Regions from separate parts of the Pseudomonas sp. GW821-FHT09D08 genome, predicted to be linked through region 4. Evidence: predicted binding sites of a transcription regulator. Region 4 holds the regulator's gene; each other region holds the start of a gene.

Region 1 (5,000 bases), on a different contig from region 4:
CCGTGCTCGCCACCGATACGGTTCAAGGTCGCCAATACGGTGGCCGGGGTCATCTCGACGCCGTCCAGCGCGACGATGTCGCCATTACGGTAGGTCAGTTCCAGGTACTGCGGCTTGTCTGGAGCGTTCTCCGGGGAGACGGTCCATTTCCACATGTCTTCTTCGTGCTCGGTCCAGGTGTCTTCCAGCACGCCGCCTTCATAGGAGATGTGCAGCAGGTTGGCGTCCATCGAGTACGGGGACTTCTTCTTGCCATGACGCTCGATCGGGATCGCGTGCTTTTCAGCGTAATCCATCAGCTTTTCACGGGACAGCAGGTCCCATTCACGCCACGGGGCAATCACTTTCACACCAGGCTTGAGCGCGTAGGCACCCAGTTCGAAACGCACCTGGTCGTTGCCCTTGCCGGTAGCGCCATGGGAAATGGCATCAGCGCCGGTTTCGTTGGCGATTTCGATCAGGCGCTTGGCGATCAGCGGACGTGCGATGGAAGTACCCAGCAGGTACTCGCCTTCGTAGACGGTGTTGGCGCGAAACATCGGGAAGACGAAATCGCGGACGAATTCTTCGCGCAGGTCGTCAATGTAGATCTCTTTCACGCCCATGGCTTGCGCCTTGGCACGTGCAGGTTCGACCTCTTCGCCCTGACCCAGGTCAGCGGTGAAGGTCACCACTTCACAGTTATAAGTATCCTGCAGCCACTTGAGGATCACCGAAGTGTCCAGGCCGCCGGAATACGCGAGAACGACCTTGTTTACGTCGGCCATGCCATCACTCCACGGGGTTGTACGGAAAGGCGTCGATTCTACCGATCAAAACCGTGAATTTACAGGGGCGCGACAGCAAATGAAGATAAAGCGACAGATTATGTCGAGCGAGCGACCGATGGTCGCACGTCAGGAGGTGTGTGCCGGGTTGCTCGGGCCCGTGGCCTGGGGGGCCGGTTTCTCAGGGGCAGCCACGCGTTCGAGCTGAATATTCACACGGCGATTACGGGCCCGGTTGGCGGCAGTGGTGTTGGGCGCCAAGGGGTAGCTTTCACCATGGAACCGCAGAGTGATCTGAGACTCAGGAATACCGTTGGCCTTGAAGTAGTCCATCACCGCCAGCGCACGACGGCGTGAAACATCACGGTTGCTCAGGCGATTGCCGCTGTTGTCCGAGTGGCCGTTCAATTCGATATGGTTGACGGTAGGGTCCGCCTTCATGAATTCGAGAATCACCGCCAGCTTCTGCTTTGCCGCAGCGTCCAGCTCGATGCCGCCACCGGGGAAGCCCACTTCGGTCTGCTTGACCTGATCGTAATTCATCGGCAGCAGCTTGGCCGTGCACAGCTGATAGTCGCTGTAGGCCTTGTTGAATTTCACCGGCAGCAGGCGAATCTCCGAATAGCCACCCTCGCGTCCATAGTGACGCACCGTGGGCGAGCGTCCATCGAGCAAACCGTTGAAGAGACGCCCGGCCTGGGCCTGAGAGCTGTTGAACAGCACATCACCGCTGCCGGCACGTACGGCGCCGAGATTGATGTCACCCCGACCGGGCTGCCAGGGGGCTGCGGCGGCCAACAAGGTGGCCGACCCTGCGCCCAGCGACCCGTTATAGGCTTTCAGACGAAACGTCGCCTGCTCGCCGGCCCGGCGCACGAACTCACCCGAACCGAAGTCGGTGATCGGTTGGCTCAGGCGGCACTCGAACTTGTCCCCCTCCACCTTCCACTCAATGTTCTCCAGACGCGTCTGGAACGTGAGGGCCATAGCAGGCAGGCTGGCGAACACACTGAGCAGGGCTAGATAATGCTGGCGCACGGGAGGCTCCACTGGTTTCTACAACACTTCAAAGCGTCATACATCGATAAGGCATACGAAAGGCTATCGGATGCATCCTGCAAAACTTGATAGCGAGTGCCTGCAAGAGTCTTTTCCGGTAGCATTCCCACCAGATTGACCCGCCTGGAATCCCCAATGTCCGACCGCCTGACCCTGCTGCGTCCCGACGACTGGCATATTCATCTTCGCGATGGTGCTGCGTTGCCCCAAACCGTGGCCGATGTAGCGCGTACGTTTGGCCGCGCCATCATCATGCCTAACCTGGTACCACCGGTGCGTAACGCCGCCGAAGCCGACGCCTATCGCCAGCGCATCCTCGCTGCACGGCCGGCCGGCAGCCGCTTCGAACCGTTGATGGTGCTCTACCTCACCGATCGCACCCAGCCCGAAGAAATTCGCCAGGCCAAGGCCAGCGGTTTCGTGCACGCCGCCAAGCTGTACCCGGCCGGCGCGACCACCAACTCCGATTCCGGCGTGACCAGTATCGACAAGATCCTGCCGGCCATCGAAGCCATGGCCGAAGTCGGCATGCCGCTGCTGATCCACGGTGAAGTCACCCGTGGCGACGTGGACGTGTTCGATCGCGAGAAAATCTTCATCGACGAGCACATGCGCCGCGTAGTCGAGCTGTTCCCGACCCTCAAGGTGGTGTTCGAGCACATCACCACGGCCGATGCCGTGCAGTTCGTCACCGAGGCCTCGGCCAACGTTGGCGCAACCATCACCGCCCATCACCTGCTGTACAACCGCAACCACATGTTGGTGGGCGGGATTCGGCCGCACTTCTATTGCCTGCCGATCCTCAAGCGCAACACCCACCAGGTGGCCTTGCTGGATGCCGCGACCAGCGGTAATCCGAAATTCTTCCTCGGCACCGACTCTGCGCCCCACGCCCAGCACGCCAAGGAAGCGGCATGCGGTTGTGCCGGTTGCTACACCGCGTTCGCCGCCATCGAGCTGTATGCCGAAGCGTTCGAACAGCGCAACGCCCTGGATAAACTCGAAGGTTTCGCCAGCCTCAATGGCCCGCGATTCTACGGCCTGCCGGCGAATACCGACCGTATCACCCTGGTCCGTGAAGACTGGACCGCCCCCGCCAGCCTGCCATTTGGCGAGCTGACCGTTATCCCGCTGCGCGCCGGTGAAACACTGCGCTGGCGCCTGCTGGAGGAAAGCAAGTGAGTGAAGACCATTACGATGACGACCAGGAACACGGTGGCGGTGGTGGTTCGCGCCATCCGATGGCCGAACGTTTCCGCGGCTACCTGCCTGTCGTTGTCGACGTAGAAACCGGCGGCTTCAATTGCGCCACCGATGCACTGCTGGAAATCGCCGCAACGACTATCGGCATGGACGAACAGGGCTTTGTGTATCCGGAGCACACCCACTTCTTCCGCGTCGAGCCGTTTGAAGGTGCCAATATCGAAGCGGCAGCCCTGGAGTTCACCGGGATCAAACTGGATCACCCCCTGCGCATGGCCGTCAGCGAAGAGGCGGCACTCACCGATATCTTCCGTGGCGTACGCAAGGCCTTGAAGGCCAATGGCTGCAAGCGCGCGATCCTGGTCGGGCATAACAGCAGCTTCGACCTGGGCTTCCTCAACGCCGCCGTGACGCGGCTGGACATGAAGCGCAATCCGTTCCACCCGTTCTCCAGTTTCGACACCGCCACCCTTGCTGGTCTGGCCTATGGCCAGACGGTATTAGCCAAGGCCTGCCAGGCGGCCGGCATCGACTTCGACGGTCGCGAAGCCCACTCGGCACGCTACGACACCGAGAAGACCGCCGAGCTGTTCTGCGGCATCGTCAACCGCTGGAAGCAGATGGGCGGCTGGGAAGACTTCGGCGACTGAGGTCAAATCCCGCGCACAAAAAAACCGGCCTTCTCAGGCCGGTTTTTTTTGTCCCGCGAATCCGGCTTACAGCTTGCCAGCGTTCTCGGTCAGGTAAGCCGCAACGCCTTCTGGCGAAGCGTTCATGCCTTTGTCGCCTTTTTTCCAGTTGGCAGGGCAGACTTCTCCGTGCTCTTCGTGGAATTGCAGGGCGTCGACCAGACGGATCAGCTCTTCCATGTTACGGCCTAGCGGCAGGTCGTTGATGATCTGGGAGCGCACAACGCCTTTGTCGTCGATCAGGAACGCGCCACGGAACGCCACGCCGCCTTCGGATTCAACGTCATAGGCCTTGGCGATGTCGTGCTTCATGTCGGCAGCCATGGTGTATTTGACTTTGCCGATGCCGCCATCGTTGATGGCCGTGTTGCGCCAGGCGTTGTGGGTGAAATGGGAGTCGATGGAAACGGCAACCACTTCAACGTTACGTGCCTTGAAATCGTCCATGCGGTGGTCCAGAGCGATCAGCTCCGAAGGGCAGACGAAGGTGAAGTCCAGCGGGTAGAAGAACACCAGGCCGTATTTGCCTTTGATGGCTTCAGACAGTTTGAAGCTGTCAACGATTTCGCCATTGCCGAGCACGGCAGGTACGTCGAAATCCGGGGCTTGTTTGCCGACGAGTACGCTCATTGGGTATCTCCTGATGTAAGGGTGACGATTGAAGTAAAAGGACCGGCCTTGAGTCTGCCGCATTCAAGCGACAGCCCTGTGACGCAGTCACGCTTCGTGAAGACCGACCATCATACACTGAAAAAACCGTTCGTCAGCGTGAGGGCGGTGCAGGCGAATACCCTACGAATCTACTTTGACAATCATTCTCGTTAACATTAAGATCCATCGCACTTAAGCCTTAAACCCGCGACGGTTCTCCCTTATGTATGTGTGCCTGTGTACCGGCGTCACCGACGGACAAATCCGCGAAGCAATCTATGAAGGTTGCTGCAGCTACAAGGAAGTGCGTGAAACCACCGGCGTTGCCAGTCAATGTGGTAAATGTGCTTGCCTCGCCAAGCAAGTGGTACGGGAAACCCTGACGCAGCTGCAAACAGCCCAGGCAGCTGTTCCCTACTCAGCAGAATTTACACACGCTTAAATAGGCGTGTTTTGAAGAACCGGACCGAGTGTCCGGTTTTTTTTATGCCTGTAATTCAATTAGTTAGCGCTAAGACGCGGAACACAAACATTCTTATTCCGATTAATTTTCATTTATTATTCAATAACTTAGGTTTGACACTAGGGTTTTCGCCGCTCAAACTCCGCCTTATACACAGCTACTACAGGG
Region 2 (5,000 bases), on a different contig from region 4:
GGCGCGCGCCGCTTCGATGGCGGCGTTGAGGGCCAGCAGGTTGGTCTGGTCGGCGATGGAGCGGATCACTTCCAACACACCACCGATCTGCGTGCTTTCGCTGGACAAGGTGCGGATCACTTCCACGGCCTGGCTGATGGTGGTGGAGAGCTGGTCGATCTGCTGCAGGCTGCTGTCGATATTGACCTGGCCTTGCTGGGCCTGGGCCTGGGCATCGCGCATTTCGCTGGCGGCGTGTTCGGCGTTCTTGGCCACGTCCTGCACGCCGTAGGTGACTTCATTGATGGCGGTGGCCACCAGTTCCATCTGCTGGGACTGCTGCTGGCTGCGGTCGTGGGCCTGGGTCGCGTTGTTGCCCAGTTCCGTGGAGGACTGGCCCAGGGCGTTGGCGCACACCTGCAACTGGCTGACGACCTGGCGCAGCTTGGCCGTGAAACTGTTGAAGTGCTGGGACAGTTGGGTGACTTCGTCGCGGCCGTGGGTATCGAGGCTGCGGGTCAGGTCGCTTTCGCCGCTGGCGATATTGCCCATGGCGTTCACCGCATCCTGCAGGGGGCGCACGATGCTGCGGGCAATCAGCGAGACCAGCAGGGCCATCACCAGCGCGATGCCCAGGCCGATTAACGAGGTTTTCCATACCTGGCCGCTGAACTCGGCTTGCACATCGTCGACGTACACGCCGGAGCCGATGATCCAGCCCCACGGCTCGAACAACTGGATATACGAGGTTTTCGCCACCGGCGCCTCCGCACCCGGCTTCGGCCAGCGGTAGTTGATGATGCCGGCCCCCTTGGCCTTGGCCAGGATCACGAACTCGTTGAACACGGCAAACCCGTCGGGATCGCGGATGGCCGAGAGGTTCTGGCCGTCCAGCTTGGGGTTGGCCGGGTGCATGATCATCACGGGGGTGAGGTCATTGATCCAGAAATAGTCGTCGTGGTCATAGCGCAAGCCGCGCACCGCGCTCAGGGCTTGTTTTTGCGCGGCTTCGCGGGTCATCACGCCGGTGGTTTCGAGGCTGTGATAAAACGTCAGGATCCCGCTGGCGGTCTGGACCACGTGCTGGGTCTGCTGGCGCTTGGCCTGGTACAGGTCGTCGTGGATCTGCTTGAGCATCAGCAAACCCAGGGCCATCAGCATCAGCACGGCGACGATCAGGATCATCCAGAGGCGTCGGCTGATCGACATATTGCGCAAACTGTTCATCGTCCTGTCACTCCGGGCTTTTTATAATTGTGGGCGTCGCATCGACTTTTACGCCTTGTCTGATAGGCTTTCGGCCTGAAATCGCAAAACCTGAGTACTGCCTGATTTTTCACAGAATTTTTGCAGGCCGGCATTGACCATGGTCAACACCGGGCACTTGAGTGCGCTCGTCAGTGAACCATTAAAAGATTGATAAGGCATGCCACCGCGCATGACCTTTGGGGGAAGCATGGATTTTTGGACCGCCATTCAGGCATTGATTCTTGGCGTCGTGGAGGGGCTTACCGAGTTCCTGCCGATCTCCAGCACCGGACACCAGATTATCGTCGCCGATTTGCTCGACTTCGGCGGCGAACGCGCCATGGCGTTCAACATCATCATCCAGCTGGGTGCGATCCTTGCGGTGGTCTGGGAATTCCGGCGCAAGATCCTCGATGTGGTCACCGGCTTGCCGACCCAGCGCAACGCCCAGCGCTTCACGGTCAACCTGCTGATCGCGTTCCTGCCCGCCGTGGTGCTGGGGGTGATCTTTGCCGACCTGATCCACCATTACCTGTTCAACCCGATCACCGTGGCCACCGCGTTGGTGATCGGCGGCATTGTCATGCTGTGGGCCGAACGCCGCGAGCATGAAGTGCACGCCGAAAGCGTCGATGACATCACCTGGAAAGACGCGCTCAAGGTCGGTTTTGCCCAGTGCCTGGCGATGATCCCGGGTACGTCGCGCTCCGGCTCGACCATCATCGGCGGCCTGCTGTTCGGCCTGTCGCGCAAGACCGCCACCGAGTTTTCGTTCTTCCTGGCCATGCCGACCATGGTCGGTGCGGCGGTGTACTCGGGCTACAAATACCGCGACCTGTTCCAGCCGGCGGACCTGCCGGTGTTCGCCATCGGCTTCGTCACCTCGTTCATCTTCGCGATGATCGCGGTCAAGGGCCTGCTCAAGTTCATCGCCAGTCATAGCTACGCGGCGTTCGCCTGGTACCGCATTGCGTTCGGCCTGCTGATCCTGGCGACCTGGCAATTCGGCTGGATCGACTGGGCAGCGGCCAAGGCATGATGATTCAGCATCCGCGCTTGAAAGCGGCGATCTTTGTGCTGCTGTGCGCGGCGCCGCTGGTGGGGTCGGTATTGGTGTGGCAACGCGGCGAAACCGTGATCCCGCTGGTGGCCTATGGGGTGGTCAGCGTGATCGCGTTTTTCCTGTATTGGAGCGACAAGCGCAAGGCTCGCACCGACAGTTGGCGCACTCCGGAAAACATCCTCCACGCCGTGGAACTGGCGGGCGGCTGGCCGGGGGCGCTGATTGCCCAGCAGGTGTTCCGGCACAAGACGCGCAAGGTGTCTTACCAGGTGCTGTTCTGGGTGATCGTGTTGCTGCATCAGGTGTTCTGGCTGGACCAGTTGTTCCTCGGCGGCACGCTACTGTCCGTTCTCTAGCAGCAACCCGACCTGCGTGCGCTTGGGCAGTTTGCTCACCACCAACTGGTGGGAGCGCTGCAACAGGCTACGCAGTTCCTCGGCGCCCAGCGGGTAGGGCGTGTTCATGATGATCCACTGCGCGCGTGCCAGGTACGGCGCCGGGTGGATGCCGGGACGGTCCACATGGCCGAGGAACAATTCCTTGTCGACCTTGAACGCCAGCGAGTCGCCGCGCAGATTCTGCAGGGCGAACATCTTGTTGCCGGCGATCGAGAACACCCGCACGCCGCCCCATTTGTAGTCTTCCCGCGCGCCGGGCAGGCTCAGGCAGAACGTCGCGACCTGTGCTTCGGTCATTTTCATAGCAGGCGGTCTCCGCAGCTTTTGAAGCCTTCTTCCAGGTAATCGATCCAGGCGCGAATCGCCGGCAGCACGCCACGGCGATGCGGGTAGACGGCCTGCAGCCAGCCGCCCGGCAATGACCACTCCGGCAGCAACTGTACGAGCCGGCCGCTGGCCAGTTCTTCTTCGCAGTACATCATCGGCAGCACGGTAAAGCCCAGGCCCATGATGGCGCTGGCCTTGCGTACGTTGAAGTCATCGACGCCCAGGCGCGCTTCCATCACCAGGTCGTGGGGGTTGCCTTCGGGATCGAGGATGCGTTGGTGCACCATGCGGTCAGCTTCCAGCGCGCCGAGTATCGGCAGTTGCTTGAGGTCGTCGAGGCTGTTGATGTGCCGACCGTGCAAAAAGTTCGGGCTGGCGACCAGGGCCGTCTGGGCGGGGCGCAGGCGCTTGGTGACCAGCAGCGGGTCTTCATCGCCCAGTTCGCGCACGCGCAGCGCCACATCGATGCCTTCGGCTACCAGGTCGACACGGCGGTTGACCAGGGTCATCTCCAGCTGCACCTGGGGGTGGGCAGCCAGGAAACCCGCGACCACATCCGGCATCATGTTTTGCGCCAGGCCCACCGGACACGTCACCCTCAGCCGCCCACGGGGTTCGCTGGACATGCTGGCGACGGCCTCGTCGGCCATTTCCGCTTCGAGCAGCATCGCCTGGCAGTGGCGCAGGTAGCGCTCGCCGACGGCGGTCAGGGTCAGTTGCCGCGTGGTGCGTTGCAGCAGGCGCGCGCCGAGGCGTTCTTCCAGCTCGGCAATGCGCCGCGACAGCCGCGACTTGGGAATGCCCAACAGCCGCCCGGCCGCCGCAAAGCCGCCGGCTTCGACGACTTTGGCAAAATAGTAGAGGTCGTTGAGGTCTTGCATGGTCAGCCTATTGTCCTGTCAGTGGGACAAACTATCGCATTTCAGGCGTCTTATCGACTATTGGTTTCATGCGTAGCATCCCCTCCATCTGATCGCCACTGTCGATCCCACACTCGGAGATCCACCATGAAACTGTTGCACATCGATTCCAGTATCCTCGGCGACAACTCGGCTTCCCGGCAGCTCAGCGCTGGCGTGGTCAAGGCCTGGCAGGCGGCGGAGCCAGGTGTGGAAGTGACCTACCGTGACCTCGCCAGCGAAGGCATCAACCACTTCTCCGGCGCGACCCTGGGCGCCCTGGGCACCGCCGCCGAATTGCGTGACGCCGCACAACAGCACGAGGCCGACCTGAGTGCCAACAGCCTGGCCGAATTCCTCGCCGCCGACGCCGTGGTGATCGGTGCACCGATGTACAACTTCACCATTCCAACCCAGTTGAAAGCCTGGATCGACCGCATCGCCGTTGCCGGCCAGACCTTCCGTTACACCGAAGCGGGCCCTGAAGGCCTGTGCGGTAACAAGAAAGTCGTCATTGTGTCCACCTCCGGCGGCATGCATGTCGGCCAGGCAACCGGTGTGGCCCACGAGGAATACCTCAAAGTGATGCTGGGCTTCCTCGGCATTACCGACATCGAATTCGTCCGCGCCCATGGCCTGGCCTACGGTGATGAAGTGCGCAGCAAATCCCTGAGCGACGCGAACGTGCTCATCAACGAACAATTGTTCGCTGCTGCGTAAGGCTTGTGTAAATTTCGCCTCTGCTCGGTTTCAATCCGAAGCCGGGCGCCTAAACTCTGTATTCTTGTCGCCTGAAACGACCGGAGTACGGAGTTTTTTCGTTTACCCGCTGTCATTACTTTGGCCCAGGTTATGCACGCATGGGTTTATCACCCGATGCGAGTGCCTTGAACCATGGACTTTTCATATAGACATGCCGCGGGTGTTGAACGTGGTCACGCAGCAAAGGTGGACATCCTCATGATGCGTCTTTGTGCTGTTATGGTTCTTTCCCTGCTCGGCGGCCTGATTTCAGTGCACGCCGCGCCCGCGCCGCACCCCCATTGGAGTGTGGGCTTCCACCGCATGAGCTTTCTCGACCCGCTG
Region 3 (5,000 bases), on a different contig from region 4:
TGGGGCCGGACGAGCATCCCCACGAATTGAGCAGGGCGCGCCCCTGAAAGCAAAAACGGGCAGATCCCAAAGGGGCTGCCCGTTTTTTTGCTGCGATGGTTAAGGATCAAAAATCGTCGTCTTTGTCGAACCGTCGTGCTTCACGCTGCAGCTGGTACACAAAACGCTCGACCTGGCGTTGCACCAAACCACTCATGTTGTGGAAGCGCACACCGGCAAAGGTCGTGTTGATCCTTTCCTCGAAGTGCAGGTATCGCAGTTCGACGGCGGTGGTCATGCTGCCAAACGGCAGGGCTGCGATAAAACGGTCGTAGACCTGGCCCAGTTGCAGGCGCTCGGAAATATCGCCTTCAAAACGCAACTTGCAGCCGGTGGCGGAAATATCCAGCAGTTTGCCGTTGATCGGCAGCTGAAGCTTCTCGCCGCCCAGCTCAATATTCACCAGTTGCGCCAGCTTCAACGCGGCGCGGAAGGCATTGCGGCGCTGGTGGTAGACAACCTCGCCCGGCAGGCTGCCGGTGTAGATACGGTGGCCGTCTTTTTCGCTGATGGTCAAGGTGCCATTGCTTTCCCAGGCGACGCGTACGCCATCATGGAAACCTTCGATGCGAAAGGGTTCGCCGTTTTCGAGGTGGCGCTCGCCGTCGCGGGGGATCATTTCGTCCAGCGCCAGCGTGTTGCTGTCGCGGTTAACGTCCACCAGGTAGCTCTGGAAGCGCTGGCTGCGTTCATGGAAAGTGATGATCAGCGGGTCATGGCTGTCTTGCAGCATCCGCAAGGTGCCGGCGATTTCCAGAGGCGTGGTGAGGACCTTGGGTGGCTGCGGGGCATCTTCCGCATTAAGGGCGTTGAACACGGTTCTTCCATCTCCAGACAAAATACGACTACACGCAAGAACCGGCATTTTGCCAGCATGTGGCGGGCCTTGGATAGGCCGCGCTGTAAACCGGTGTCAGGCTTGGCTGCGGGTGCTTGGCTTGACCAGGCGAGAGGTGGAGCCCTGGGCGTTATAGAGTGCCGGAGGCTCTCCGCCGTGGAGTATACGCAACTGGTTGGCGGTCGTGGCTTGCTGAAGCTGGATCGACTGACCGTTAAGCAGGTTGGCTTCCTGGCACTGGGCGAGCAATTGGTTGAGTTCTTTGCTCTGGCTCAGCAGTTGATCGCCGACCGAGGAGTGGCTGGCCAATTGCGCCAGGCCGTCGTGGTCTGCCGGCAGGCCGAGGCTGATGAGGATCTGGCTGCGTTTTTTGCCGTGCTGTTCCAGCAGGACGATCAACGACTGCTTGCGTGCCAGAATTTCTTCCAGCAGCGGCATGTCCCGGCCATAGAGGGCCAGTGATTCTTCTTTGAGCAGCTCGAGCAATTGTTGCGTCGGCGCTAGATCATCAATGATCAGTTGAAGCAAATGTTCGTCGTGATGCATGGCTGGCCTTGGGTTTTAAGCGTCCAAAAGCCCTGCGCAGGCCTTTGCCTAGCGCTCGGCTTCGAAGTTAAGCAGCTTGCTGGCTACACGGTTGCTGTCGACTTTATAGCTGCCATCGGCGATCGCCTGTTTCAATTCGGCCACGCGGGCTTTATTGACTACCGGTTGGTCGCGCAGCGAGTCAGTGACCTTCTGCAACTGTTGAGCCTCATTGCTCAGGTGTACGGATTCCCCGCTTTGGCTGGCACTGGCCTGTTCTGCCTTGGCGGGCAGCGCCGGGGCCTTGGCTTCTACGCTGTCCTTGGGACTGGTGGTGCGCGTAGTGCCTGACGTCGTCGGGGTGTTATTCAAACGGCTGAAATCGATGACCATGATAAAAAAACCTCTGGGTATTTGGACGCTTGCCATGTTTTCGGCCATACCCGGACAAACTTTAGGCGCGAATGACAATAAATCTCCGCACGGGGCCTCTCGTGCACAGTGTAGGAAAACCCAGCGTCCTGTACCAGTAATCTATAAAGCGACCTCGACTTGCCCTGGGGCTGTTACTCGCGCCTTGATCACGCGGTTGGAGTTGAGGTTCTTGACGCGAATCTGTTCGCTCATGCCGCCGTTGGACAGCGCTTCGCCCGGCATTTTCACATTCAAGCCGCCGCTGCTCGCGGAAATCACCACCTGGTCGCCCTTGCGGATGACCTCCGCCTGTTCCAGGTGCACCAGGGTAATCACCTGGTCGGTGACCACTGGTCGGGTCAATCTCTGCCCGATGGCCTGGTCCAGGGATGTCAGGTAGCCCTGGCTGATCTGGCTGATGTCGCGCTCACGCAGTACGACATCCTCGAAATCGATGATGGCCGTGCGCTTCAGCGGGCGGGCAACCACCACCACATCACGGAACAATTTGACCTGAGCCGGTACGAACACGGTCCAGGGCGAGGCACCTTCGCAGCGTACCTTTACCGTTACGCGCCCGATCGGTTGGGCGGGACTTTCCAGGGTCGCTGTCAATTCCTTGTCGCACATCGGCATGCGCAGACGCGGGTCCAACTGGTTGACCTGGATTTCATAACGCCCCGGCGTCTGTGTGGTTGCCAGATAATCTTCTACAGTGAACTCAAGAAAGCCTTGGGTGACGCCGATAAGTAGATCAGGCAAGGTGACGTTCTCTGCACGGGCCGTGGTGCCCAGGCTGAAGGCAAGCAGCGCCAACGGTACGCAGAGCAATCTGCAAAACCGTGTCAGGTGAAGGCGTCGGGAAACTGTCGTTGTAATGTCCATAATTGAACAAATAGCAAAGCTCGTGCCGTTTTAGTGTTGGGGCGCGCCGCCCTTGTAGGTATAGCCAAAGGTTTTAGCGTAGGAGTCATGGCATGGCAGGAGTAATGGATTCAGTAAACCAGCGCACACAGCTGGTAGGGCAGAATCGCCTGGAGTTGCTGCTGTTTCGCCTGGATGGCAAGCAGTTGTATGGCATCAACGTATTCAAGGTGCGGGAAGTGCTGCAATGTCCCAAGCTGACGATCATGCCCAAGTCCAGTCCGGTGGTGTGCGGTGTGGCGAATATTCGTGGTGCGACTATCCCGATTCTTGACCTGGCCCTGGCCACCGGTTCGGCTGGCCTGCAGGATCGCGAGAACCCGTTCGTGATCATTACCGAGTACAACACCAAGACCCAGGGTTTCCTGGTGCGCTCGGTGGAACGCATCGTCAACATGAACTGGGAAGAGATCCATCCGCCGCCCAAGGGCACTGGTCGCGATCACTACCTCACGGCGGTGACGCGGGTCGATAACCAGTTGGTGGAGATCATCGACGTGGAGAAGATCCTCGCCGAAGTGGCGCCCACCTCGGAATCGATTTCCGTGGGCGTGGTCGACGCCGAAACGGCGCACAAGGCGGTCTCGCTGCGTGTGCTGACGGTGGATGACTCCTCGGTGGCGCGTAAACAGGTGACTCGCTGCCTGCAAACCGTCGGCGTGGACGTTGTCGCCCTCAATGACGGGCGTCAGGCATTGGATTACCTGCGTAAGCTGGTGGATGAAGGCAAGAAGCCGGAAGAAGAATTCTTGATGATGATCTCTGACATCGAGATGCCGGAAATGGACGGCTATACCCTCACTGCAGAGATACGCAGCGATCCACGCATGCAAAAACTGCATATCATCCTGCATACTTCGTTGTCGGGCGTATTCAATCAGGCGATGGTCAAGAAAGTCGGTGCCGATGACTTCCTGGCCAAATTCCGCCCTGATGACCTGGCATCCCGGGTAGTCGACCGGATCAAGGCAGCAGATCACGGCTAGGGTTTTCCCCTGGCGGTCATACGATTTTAGAGGCGGTATCAGTGTCTACGGGTAATTTGGATTTTGAACAGTTCCGGGTCTTCCTGGAAAAAGCCTGTGGCATATTGCTCGGTGAAAACAAGCAATACCTGGTATCCAGCCGTCTTAACAAACTGATGGAGCAGCAGGGTATCAAGTCCCTGGGCGAGTTGGTTCAGCGGATCCAGGGGCAGCCGCGCAGTGGCCTTAAGGAGATGGTGGTCGATGCCATGACCACCAACGAAACCCTGTGGTTTCGCGATACCTACCCCTTTGAAGTGCTCAAGAGCAAAGTGCTGCCGGAGGCGATCAAGGCCAGCCCGGGCCAGCGCCTGCGTATCTGGTCGGCCGCCTGCTCTTCGGGTCAGGAACCGTACTCGATTTCGATGTCCATCGATGAGTTCGAGCGGACCAACATGGGCCAGCTTAAAGCCGGGGCGCAGATTGTCGCCACCGACCTGTCCGGCACCATGCTCACCAACTGCAAGACCGGTGAGTACGACAGCCTCGCCCTGGGCCGTGGCTTGTCCCAGGAACGTTTGCAACGCTACTTCGACCCGAAAGGGGCAGGGCGTTGGGCGGTCAAGGCGCCGATCAAGAACCGTGTGGAGTTTCGCTCGTTCAACCTGCTCGACAGCTACGCCAGCCTGGGCAAGTTCGACATGGTGTTCTGCCGCAACGTGCTGATCTACTTTTCGGCCGAGGTGAAGAAAGACATCCTGTTGCGCATCCACGGCACCCTCAAGCGTGGCGGCTACCTGTTCCTCGGTGCATCCGAGGCGCTCAATGGTTTGCCGGATCACTTCCAGATGGTGCAATGCAGCCCTGGGATCATCTACCAGGCGAAATAATCAGGCCAAATAATAATGTGGGAGGGGGCTTGCGCCCCGATAGCGGTGTATCAGTGATAGAGACATCAACTGATCAGCCGCTATCGGGGGCAAGCCTCCTCCCACATTTGTTTCTGCGGCAAAGTTGAAGAAAGCGGCAACTCCCCATTGCCGCTTTACTGGCGCCACGCGGAAACCCGTTGCCGCTTTTCTGGCATTGCCGCCGGCAAGCTCCTCGCAACCCCTTGATTTACGGGGGTATCAGATATTGGCATGCGCCTTGCTATAACCCTGTTAACGAACAGCAGGTCAGCCTAAAGGTTTCCGCCATGAGCATCAGCTTCGATAAAGCGCTCGGTATCCACGAACAAGCCCTGGGCTTCCGCGCCCAGCGTGCTGAAGTCCTGGCCAACAACATTGCCAACG
Region 4 (5,000 bases):
AGGACCTGGGCTTCCTGATGCCTACCGTGCATATCCGCGACAACCTCGACCTGGCCCCGAGTGCCTACCGCCTGACCCTGATGGGCGTGATCCTGGCCGAAGCTGAGATCTACCCGGACCGCGAGCTGGCAATCAACCCCGGCCAGGTGTTCGGCACTCTCAACGGCATTACCGCCAAAGATCCGGCTTTTGGCCTGGAGGCGGTGTGGATCGAAATCAGCCAGCGCAGCCAGGCGCAGTCCCTAGGCTACACCGTGGTGGACGCCAGTACCGTGGTCGCCACCCACCTCAACCAGATCCTGTACAAGCACTCCCACGAGCTGATCGGCCACGAAGAAGTCCAGCAATTGATGGGTTTGCTGGGCAAGGCCTCGCCAAAACTGGCAGAAGAGCTGGTGCCGGGCGTGCTGTCGTTGTCGCAACTGCTCAAGGTGCTGCAGGCGCTGCTGGCCGAACAGGTGCCAGTACGCGACATTCGCAGCATTGCCGAGGCTATCGCCAACAATGCCGCCAAGAGTCAAGATACTGCCGCGCTGGTGGCGGCGGTGCGTGTCGGATTGTCCCGCGCCATCGTGCAAAGCATTGTAGGGCTTGACTCCGAGCTGCCTGTGATCACCTTGGAACCAAGGTTGGAACAAATATTGCTCAATAGTATTCAGAAGGCAGGACAAGGCCAGGAAGAGGGCGTTCTGCTGGAGCCAAGCATGGCTGAGAAACTGCAGCGTTCGTTGATCGACGCCGCACAGCGCCAGGAAATGCAGGGCCAACCGGTGATTCTGCTGGTGGCGGGTCCGGTCCGGGCGATGTTGTCGCGGTTTGGACGTCTGGCAGTACCGAATTTGCACGTTTTGGCTTATCAGGAAATTCCTGACAACAAGCAAGTGACTATCGTCGCGACAGTAGGGCCCAACGGCTGAGGGTAGTGGGTTATGCAAGTTAAGCGTTTTTTCGCCGCCGATATGCGTCAGGCCATGAAACTGGTCCGCGATGAGCTGGGCGCCGATGCCGCGATTATCGGTAATCGTCGTATTGCCGGCGGTGTCGAGCTGACGGCTGCCCTGGACTACACCCCCTCGGCATTGGCGCCGCGTGTGCCGAACATGGAGCTCGAAGACGAGCTGCGCAAGACCGCTTCGCGCATCGTCTCGGCCCAGGCTGAGCTGAGCATGCGTGGCGACAGCGATGCCACCACCAATCGCCAGTTGTTCGCCGGCCTGCCGCTGACCGCCGCCGAGCCGCTGGTTGAGCCAACGTTCATCGAACCGCCACGTCCTGCCGCGCCAGCCCCGGCCGCCGCAGTCGACCAGCGCGTCTTCGACTCGATGCGTTTTGAACTCAACGGTCTGCGCGAGCTGCTGGAAGTGCAACTGGGCTCGCTGGCCTGGACCCAACTGCAAGGCAGCAAACCGCACCAGGCCAACCTCTGGCGCCGCCTGCAACGCATCGGCCTGTCCGGCCCGTTGTCCCGCGACCTGCTGGCCCTGACCACCGAAATCGAAGAGCCTCGCCAGGCCTGGCGCATGTTGCTGGCCCACTTGGCGCGGATGATCGCCACCCCGGAAATCGAACCCCTGGAAGAGGGCGGTGTGATCGCCATGGTCGGCCCTGCCGGCATGGGTAAGACCACCACCCTGGCCAAGCTGGCGGCGCGCTATGTGCTCAAGTACGGCGCGAATAACATCGCGCTGGTGAGCATGGACAGCTACCGCATCGGCGCCCAGGAACAGCTCAAGACCCTGGGCCGTATCCTCAATGTGCCGGTCACCCATGTCGATCCGGGCCAGTCCCTGGCCAACGCGCTCGATCCGTTGCTGCGCAAGCGCGTGGTGCTGATCGACACCGCCGGCCTGCAGGCCAGCGATCCGGCGTTGCGCCTGCAACTGGAAAGCCTGGCGGGGCGTGGCATCAAGTCGAAAAATTACCTGGTGCTTGCAACCACCAGCCAGAAACAGGTTCTTACCGCTGCGTACCATAGCTACAAGCGTTGCGGTCTGGCCGGCTGCATCCTGACTAAACTGGATGAAACCGCCAGCCTGGGCGAAGTGTTGAGCCTGGCTATCAGCCATGAACTACCGGTTGCCTACCTGACCGACGGGCCGCGGATCCCGGATGATTTGCATCTGCCGCGCCGTCATCAGCTGGTCAGCCGCGCCGTCAGCGTGCAAATGCAAGAAGAGCCTAGCGAGGAAGCGATGGCCGATATGTTCGCCGACCTTTACCACAACCCGGCAAAACGGGTGGGTTGAGGTGCGATGAACACCGTGAAATGTACCTACATCGATGGTCTGCAAGCGATTCACGCGGCCAAGCCATGTAGCCTGCGTCTAAGCAAGACAAGGTAAAGAAATAAAATGGGCAGCATGCATCCCGTACAGGTGATCGCGGTGACCGGCGGCAAAGGTGGCGTCGGGAAAACTAACGTGTCAGTGAATTTGTCCCTGGCCCTGGCAGAGCTTGGCCGTCGCGTCATGCTGCTGGATGCTGACCTGGGGCTGGCGAACGTCGACGTTCTGCTGGGACTGACGCCCAAACATACCCTGGCCGATGTGATCGAGGGGCGCTGTGAGCTGCGCGACGTGCTGCTCCAGGGCCCTGGCGGGATCCGCATCGTGCCGGCCGCCTCCGGTACCCAGAGCATGGTGCACCTGAGCCCGGCGCAGCATGCCGGCCTGATCCAGGCATTCAGTGACATTGGCGACAACCTCGACGTGCTGGTGATCGACACCGCCGCCGGGATCGGCGAGTCCGTGGTCAGCTTTGTGCGCGCGGCGCAGGAAGTCTTGCTGGTGGTCTGCGATGAACCCACCTCGATCACCGACGCCTACGCCCTGATCAAACTGCTTAACCGTGACTACGGCATGAACCGCTTCCGCGTCCTGGCCAACATGGCCCAGAGCCCGCAGGAAGGCCGCAACCTGTTCGCCAAGTTGACCAAGGTCACGGATCGCTTTCTCGATGTCGCCTTACAATACGTCGGTGCAGTTCCCTACGACGAGTGTGTACGCAAGGCTGTGCAAAAGCAGCGTGCAGTCTACGAAGCGTTCCCTCGTTCCAAGTGCGCATTGGCGTTCAAGGCTATTGCCCAGAAGGTCGATACCTGGCCGTTGCCTGCCAACCCTCGGGGGCATCTGGAGTTTTTCGTCGAGCGATTGGTGCATCAGACGAGTGCAGGACCGGTGCTATGACAGCGAACGGCTATAACGCTTACAAGAAATCTGCCCGTGACAGCCAGGGCGAGTTGATCGAGCGCTATGCGCCACTGGTCAAGCGCATCGCCTATCACCTGCTGGCACGCCTGCCCGCCAGCGTCCAGGTCGAAGACCTGATCCAGGCGGGCATGATCGGCCTGCTCGAAGTGTCGACCAAGTACGACGCGAGCAAGGGCGCGAGCTTCGAGACGTATGCGGGTATCCGCATCCGTGGCGCGATGCTCGACGAAGTGCGCAAGGGTGACTGGGCGCCGCGTTCGGTGCACCGCAATACACGCATGGTCAGTGACGCAATTCGTGCAATTGAAGCAAAAACCGGTCGCGACGCTAAAGATCACGAAGTTGCGGCCGAACTCCAATTGAGTCTCGACGATTATTACGGGATTTTGAACGATACCTTGGGCAGCCGCCTGTTCAGTTTCGACGACCTGTTACAGGACGGCGAACACGAAGGGCTGCACGAGGACGGCGCGAGCGCGCATATGGAGCCGTCCCGTGACCTGGAAGATGAGCGTTTCCAGGGCGCGTTGGCGGACGCCATTGCCAACTTGCCGGAGCGCGAGCGGTTGGTGTTGGCGCTGTACTACGACGAAGAGCTGAACCTCAAGGAAATCGGTGAGGTCCTGGGGGTCAGCGAATCCCGTGTCAGCCAGTTGCATAGCCAGTGCGCGGCCCGCTTGCGGGGGCGTCTGGGAGAGTGGCGAGCGCGCTGACAGGCAGTGTGGGGAGCATTGCAAAGCGATACCGCGAAGGTGATAGGCCTTCGCGGGCTCGGGCCGTGGTGCCCTTGGCAGTCCTTTTTGTGTAATGCCTGTTGATTGAAATGGCGCGTCCAGGTGCTGGGCGCGTTTAAGACTGCTTGGAGGTCGAATTGGACAAGAACATGAAAATCCTCATCGTTGATGACTTCTCAACGATGCGGCGGATCATAAAAAACCTGTTGCGTGACCTTGGGTTCACAAACACGGTCGAGGCGGATGACGGTCTGACGGCGATTCCGATCCTCAACAGCGGGAGCATCGACTTTCTGGTAACGGACTGGAACATGCCGGGCATGACCGGCATCGACTTGTTGCGCCACGTGCGTGCCGACGAAAAATTGCGCAGCCTTCCCGTGTTGATGGTGACCGCCGAAGCCAAGCGTGAACAGATCATCGAAGCCGCCCAGGCCGGGGTCAACGGTTACGTGGTCAAACCATTCACTGCACAGGCCTTGAAAGAGAAGATCGAAAAGATCTTCGAACGCATCCACGGCTGATGCCATCGCGGGGGAGCTATGGAGCATAAAGAAACGTCACAGGGAGACTTTGAGTCGACCCTGAAAAAGCATGCTCACCAGTTGGTTGACAGCCTTGAAAAAGGCCAGTTCGGCGACGCGGTGCAGTTGATCCATGAGCTCAACCAGACCCGTGACCGAGGCCTGTACCAGGAAGTGGGCAAGCTCACACGCGAGCTGCACAGCGCGATCGTCAATTTCCAGATTGACCCGCACATGCCCCAGGCCGAAGAGATTTCGCAGATCACCGACGCCACCGAACGCCTGTCCTATGTGGTCAGGCTGACCGAGGCGGCGGCTAACCGCACCATGGACCTGGTGGAAAACGCCACGCCCCTGGTCAACGGCATGGCCACGGAAGCCCACGCCCTGAGCGTTGACTGGGGCCGCTTCATGCGCCGTGAAGTCGGTGCGGAAGAGTTTCGTGAGCTGGCCCGTCGGGTCGAAGGGTTCTTGTCACGCAGCGAGCAGGAAAACCGCATGGTTTCCAGCAACCTCAATGACATTCTGCTCGC

Evidence for each region. The regulator FliA, encoded in region 4, starts transcription of late flagellar genes. The targets are predictions, from matches to a motif close to CTAAAGTTTNNNNNNNNNNNGCCGNTAA.
Region 1: the regulator FliA is predicted to act here: its motif matches at 1,869-1,896, upstream of AC07OP_RS03670 (flagellar protein MotY).
Region 2: the regulator FliA is predicted to act here: its motif matches at 1,274-1,301, upstream of AC07OP_RS01525 (methyl-accepting chemotaxis protein).
Region 3: the regulator FliA is predicted to act here: its motif matches at 1,833-1,860, upstream of flgM (flagellar biosynthesis anti-sigma factor FlgM).

The regions. Positions count from the first base shown of each region.
Region 1 covers NZ_JBWKOX010000002.1:147,607-152,606, forward strand. The annotation lists gene AC07OP_RS03665 (argininosuccinate synthase) at 1-767, opposite strand, end outside; gene AC07OP_RS03670 (flagellar protein MotY) at 897-1,805, opposite strand; gene pyrC (dihydroorotase) at 1,962-3,008, shown strand; gene rnt (ribonuclease T) at 3,005-3,679, shown strand; gene AC07OP_RS03685 (peroxiredoxin) at 3,746-4,348, opposite strand; gene AC07OP_RS03690 (bacterioferritin-associated ferredoxin) at 4,593-4,811, shown strand.
Region 2 covers NZ_JBWKOX010000001.1:369,438-374,437, reverse strand. The annotation lists gene AC07OP_RS01525 (methyl-accepting chemotaxis protein) at 1-1,206, opposite strand, end outside; gene AC07OP_RS01520 (undecaprenyl-diphosphate phosphatase) at 1,436-2,266, shown strand; gene AC07OP_RS01515 (DUF1294 domain-containing protein) at 2,263-2,646, shown strand; gene AC07OP_RS01510 (MmcQ/YjbR family DNA-binding protein) at 2,629-2,991, opposite strand; gene AC07OP_RS01505 (LysR substrate-binding domain-containing protein) at 2,988-3,896, opposite strand; gene AC07OP_RS01500 (FMN-dependent NADH-azoreductase) at 4,023-4,634, shown strand; gene AC07OP_RS01495 (alpha/beta hydrolase family protein) at 4,875-5,000, shown strand, end outside.
Region 3 covers NZ_JBWKOX010000003.1:233,475-238,474, reverse strand. The annotation lists gene AC07OP_RS07250 (MFS transporter) at 1-47, shown strand, start outside; gene AC07OP_RS07245 (flagellar brake protein) at 107-856, opposite strand; gene AC07OP_RS07240 (flagella synthesis protein FlgN) at 953-1,423, opposite strand; gene flgM (flagellar biosynthesis anti-sigma factor FlgM) at 1,472-1,795, opposite strand; gene flgA (flagellar basal body P-ring formation chaperone FlgA) at 1,937-2,701, opposite strand; gene AC07OP_RS07225 (chemotaxis protein CheV) at 2,794-3,726, shown strand; gene cheR (protein-glutamate O-methyltransferase CheR) at 3,768-4,595, shown strand; gene flgB (flagellar basal body rod protein FlgB) at 4,904-5,000, shown strand, end outside.
Region 4 covers NZ_JBWKOX010000007.1:166,461-171,460, reverse strand. The annotation lists gene flhA (flagellar biosynthesis protein FlhA) at 1-917, shown strand, start outside; gene flhF (flagellar biosynthesis GTPase FlhF) at 930-2,246, shown strand; gene fleN (flagellar synthesis regulator FleN) at 2,352-3,185, shown strand; gene fliA (RNA polymerase sigma factor FliA) at 3,182-3,922, shown strand; gene AC07OP_RS15045 (chemotaxis response regulator CheY) at 4,093-4,467, shown strand; gene AC07OP_RS15040 (protein phosphatase CheZ) at 4,486-5,000, shown strand, end outside.